One region of the Pseudoxanthomonas sp. PXM04 genome, then DNA from elsewhere that is predicted to be linked to it. Evidence: riboswitches for the same ligand, from Rfam matches in the RefSeq annotation. Region 1 holds a riboswitch; the other holds the start of a gene.
The links. Region 1 has a riboswitch for glycine ahead of IB228_RS16065 (trimeric intracellular cation channel family protein). Riboswitches for the same ligand answer to the same signal wherever they lie in the genome.

Region 1 (2,454 bases):
CCTTCTCCGAAGGGGGAGGCAAAGCCAATGTCAGTCCCGCGCGGTTTCCGTCGCCTCGAACGCCACGCTGTACGCCACCGGCCCCTGCGGCCGGCTGCCATCCAGGGTCAACGCCATGAAGTATTCGGCCGGTGCGCCCTCGTAACGCAGCTCGGCCTCGTTCGCGAAACCGAAACGCGCGTAATACCCGGGATCGCCCAGCACCACGCAGCCGCCCGCGCCGGCCTGGCGCAACCGGGCCAGGCCGGCTTCGATCAGCGCGGCGCCGATGCCGGCGCCCTGGCAGTCCGGCGCCACCGCCACCGGCCCCAGCCCGTACCAGCCGGCCGCGCCATCGCCGATGGCCACCGGCGAAAACGCGACGTGGCCGATCACCCGCCCATCCTGTTCCGCCAGCAGCGACAGGGTCAGCTCGTCGCGCGCGCGCAACGCGTCGACGATCGCCGCCTCGGTGCCGCTGCTGTGTTCGGCAACGGCGAAGGCCTTCGTGATCAGGGCACGGATGGTGGGCGTGTCGGCGGGGGTTTCGGAGCGCAGCGCGTAGGCGATCATGGGGACAGGCAGGCCAGTGGAGCCGGTATTTTCACATCGGTCTCTGCTAAAGTGCGCGCCGGATGCAGGAGAGCGGAGCCGCACGGCTCCCGCCGAAGGCGCAGGCTCCCATAATCGCTCAGGCCCGGTTGCTGGACGCAGCCATCCACTGCATCCACCCACGCCGATCTGGAGAGAGGTCTTCGATGACCCGCCGAAGGGGCAAGCGGCCCACGCCGCCGAACTCTCAGGCAAAAGGACAGCGGGAGCGGCACCGGATTCCGGTCATGAATTGAGTGTTCCGTCCCACGCGTCTCCGCGCGTGGAGCGCGTGCGCGCAAGTCTTGCGGTGCCGGCCACCTCCCGTCGGAACCTTCTCCATGCTGCTGTCCCTGATCTACCTCGTCGCCATCACCGCCGAAGCCATGACCGGCGCGCTGTCCGCCGGCCGTCGGCGGATGGACCTGTTCGGCGTCGTCATCATCGCCTCGGTCACCGCGCTCGGCGGCGGCTCGTTGCGCGACATCGTGCTCGGCCACTACCCGCTGGGCTGGGTGAAGCATCCGGAATACCTGGGCTACACGATTGGCGCGGCAATCGTCGCCACCTTCGTCGCCCGCTGGATGCATCATCTTCGCCAGGCGTTCCTGTGGCTGGATGCGCTGGGCCTGGTCGCCTTCACCCTGATCGGCTGCGCGATCGCGCGCGAGGCCGGGCACGCGCCGGCCATCGTGGTGATCGCCGGCATGCTCACCGGCACCTTCGGCGGCGTGCTGCGCGATGTGCTGTGCAACGAGATTCCGCTGGTATTCCAGAAGGAATTGTATGCCAGCGTCTCGCTGCTGACCGGCGCGGCGTATCTGCTCCTGCTGCACGCGGGCGTGAATGAGTCCACCGCCACCCTGGGCTGCCTGGGCGGTGGCTTCCTGCTGCGGCTGCTGGCGATCCGCTACAACTGGGACGTGCCGAAGTTCGTCTATCGCGGCGAAACGCACTGATCGCATCGGGCGACGCGCGCATCCCGCGATGGCGCTCCGCGCAGGAGCGGCCCCGGGATTGCGCCGACGATCCGGAGAGAGGGGAACGGATCGCCGTCGCGCCCGGGCCGCTCCTGCGGCCCTCCACGATGCGGACTAGGCGGCCTGCGACACGTTGCGCTCGCGGCGACGGCGCACGGCGGCGGCCAGGCGTTCCAGCACGGCCACCGACGCGTCCCAGCCGATGCAGCCGTCGGTGATGCTCTGCCCGTAGGCCAGCGGCTGGCCCGGCACCAGATCCTGGCGGCCGGCGACCAGATGGCTTTCGATCATCGCGCCGATGATGCGGGTCTCGCCCGCTTCGATCTGCGCGGCGATGTCCTCGATCACGCGCGGCTGGTTTTCCGGATCCTTCAGGCTGTTGGCGTGGCTGGCGTCGATCATCAGGCGCGGCGCCAGGCCCGCCTTCGCCAATACCTGGCTGGCCGCCTCCACGCTGTCGGCGTCGTAGTTCGGCGCCTTGCCACCGCGCAGGATCACGTGGCAGTCCGGGTTGCCGGTGGTGGCGGCGATGGCCGAGCGGCCTTCCTTGGTGACGGCCAGGAAATGATGCGGATGCGAAGCCGCGTTGACCGCGTCGGCGGCGATCTTCACGTTGCCGTCGGTGCCGTTCTTGAAGCCGACCGGACACGACAGGCCCGAGGCGAGTTCACGGTGGATCTGGCTCTCGGTGGTGCGCGCGCCGATCGCGCCCCAGGCGACCAGATCGGCGATGTACTGCGGCGAGGTTGTGTCCAGGTATTCGCAACCGGCCGGCAGGCCCAGGCGGTTGATGTTGCGGAGCAGGCCGCGCGCCAGCCGCAAGCCCTCGTTGATGCGGAAGCTGCCGTCCAGGCCAGGGTCATTGATCAGGCCCTTCCAGCCGACCGTGGTGCGCGGTTTCTCG
Region 2 (2,454 bases), on a different contig from region 1:
CCGGACACGAACGCGCCCAGGGTCATGCCGCCGATGGTCGGCAGGAACAGCCAGGCGAACTGCTGCTCGTTCAAGCCCAATCGATCCATCACGAAAATCGGCGCCGAGGCGATGTACAGGAAGATGCCGCCGAAGCTCAGCGAGCCGGCCAGCGCCAGCCGCTGGAAGCGCGGGTTCAGGGCGATGGCGAAGTAGTCACGCAACAGGTGCTTGGGCGAAACCTTCACCCGCACTTCCGGCGGATGGGTTTCCGGCAGCCACAGGCCGACGGTCAGCAACAGCAGCAGCGAGAAGCCGGCCAGGAACCAGAAGATCACCGGCCACGCGCTCCAGCCCAGGATCCAGCCGCCGATGATCGGCGCGATCGCCGGGGCGATGCCGAAGATCATCGACACCTGGCTCATCAGCCGCTGCGCGTCGTCGCCATGCAGCACGTCGCGGATCACCGCGCGGCCGACGATGAAACCCACGCCGGCCGAGAAACCCTGCAGCGCGCGGAACAGCAGCAGCGTGGTCATGTCGCGCGACAGCGCGCAGCCAATCGACGCCAGCAGGAACAGGAACAGCCCGCCCAGGATCACCTTGCGCCGGCCGAACGCATCCGACAGCGGGCCGTGCACCAGGCTCATCAGCGCGTAGGTCAGCAGGTAGACGCTGATGACCTGCTGCATCGCCAGCTTGTCCGCGCCCAGCTGCGCGCCCATCGCGTTGAACGCGGGGAAGATGGTGTCGATCGAGAACGGGCCGAACATCGCCAGCCCGCCCAGCAGCAGGGCCAGGCGGCGGTTGGACGGCAGCTTGCGAACGCCGGTCATGGCGCGCTCCCGGCCACCGAAGGGTCCACCGGCGGCGAAGTCGGCGGGCCCTTCAACTCGACCGTGTTGCCTTCCGGGTCCCGCAGGTACTGGGACGGCCCCATGCCGTCAGCGCCGTAGCGCTCACCGAATTCGGCCAGGGTCGCCCCGGCCGCTTCCAGGTACGCCGCCAGCGCCTCGCGGTCGAAGGGTTCCACCCGCAGGCACAGGTGGTCGACGTTGTGGCCTTCGGGCCCCGGCGCGGCCCCGCCCAGCCGGCCCAGCTTGCCGTCCACCGGCACCAGATCGATCAGCGACTCGCCGGCCCGCAGTTGCAACAGGCCCAGCTCCGGCCGGTCCCGCTCCACCGTGCAGCCCAGCACCCCGCAATAGAAGGCGCGCATGGCCGCCAGGTCGCGGACGCGCAGGACGATGTGGTCCAGGCGCAGGAGTCGGAAAGGGGGCGCATTCATGAACAGGGATGGCCGGCGCGGGGGGCCGGACATGGTAAGGCCAACCGGGACGATGCGGGCGGCCGCAGGCTATAATCCGCGCCGCAAGACCAGGTGGGAGAAGCGGGGAAACCCGCTGCCGAAGGCGCAAACGCCCGTAATCGCTCAGGCCCGATACCACCCCCGCTGCAAACACTCTGGAGAGATCGGCCACGCGCCGGCGCCGAAGGGGCACGAAGCACCACCGCGACCTCGTCCGCGGCGCTTCCAAACTCTCAGGCAAAAGGACAGAGGGGCACCCACGTGCGCACTTCGCACGCCCGGCTTCATGCCTTTTCCGGATGCCCCTGCCCATGTCCCAGACTCCGTCCTCGCTTCGCGATCTCGAGCACCACGACGCTTTCATCGCCCGCCACATCGGTCCCAACGACGCCGAAATCGCGCACATGCTGCGCGTGGTCGGCCACGACTCGCTGGAGGCGATGACCGATGCCATCGTGCCGGCCAACATCAAGTCCGCCGCCCCGCTGGCCCTGCCCGAAGCGATGACCGAGGAAGAGGCGCTGGCCAAGATCCGCGCCGTCGCCGACCGGAACCAGGTGTTCAAGAGTTTCATCGGCCAGGGCTACTACGGCACCCACACCCCGAAGGTGATCCTGCGCAACATCCTGGAGAACCCGGCCTGGTACACCGCCTACACCCCGTACCAGGCGGAAATCTCGCAGGGCCGCATGGAAGCGCTGATCAACTTCCAGACCATGATCACCGACCTGACCGGCATGGAAATCGCCAGCGCCTCGCTGCTGGACGAAGCCACCGCCGCCGCCGAGGCGATGACCCTGGCCAAGCGTTCGGCCAAGTCGAAGTCCAACGTGTTCCTGGTCGCCGGCGACACCCATCCGCAGACGATTGAAGTCCTGCAGACCCGCGCCGAGCCGCTGGGCCTGACCGTGGACATCGTCCGTTCGACCGAAGCGTTCCATGAAAAACTCGCCGCCGGCGATTACTTCGGCGTGCTGGTGCAGTACCCCGCGTCCAGCGGCTGGCTGGAGGAATGGGGCCGCGACGCGGAGATCATCCACGGCCACCAGGCGCTGTTCGTGATGGCCACCGACCTGCTGGCGCTGACCCTGCTCAAGACTCCGGGCGAGATGGGCGCCGACATCGTGGTCGGCAACACCCAGCGCTTCGGCGTGCCGTTCGGCTTC

Region 2: it holds a riboswitch for glycine, as region 1 does, so the genes downstream of both, gcvP (aminomethyl-transferring glycine dehydrogenase) here and IB228_RS16065 (trimeric intracellular cation channel family protein) in region 1, are expected to answer to the same signal.

What each region holds. Positions count from the first base shown of each region.
Region 1 covers NZ_JACVAG010000006.1:313,447-315,900, reverse strand. Annotated here, with positions in the region: gene IB228_RS16070 (N-acetyltransferase) at 31-549, opposite strand; glycine riboswitch at 608-700, shown strand; glycine riboswitch at 711-802, shown strand; gene IB228_RS16065 (trimeric intracellular cation channel family protein) at 912-1,529, shown strand; gene IB228_RS16060 (3-deoxy-7-phosphoheptulonate synthase) at 1,665-2,454, opposite strand, start outside.
Region 2 covers NZ_JACVAG010000007.1:233,242-235,695, reverse strand. Annotated here, with positions in the region: gene IB228_RS17500 (multidrug effflux MFS transporter) at 1-815, opposite strand, end outside; gene IB228_RS17495 (VOC family protein) at 812-1,267, opposite strand; glycine riboswitch at 1,434-1,547, shown strand; gene gcvP (aminomethyl-transferring glycine dehydrogenase) at 1,588-2,454, shown strand, end outside.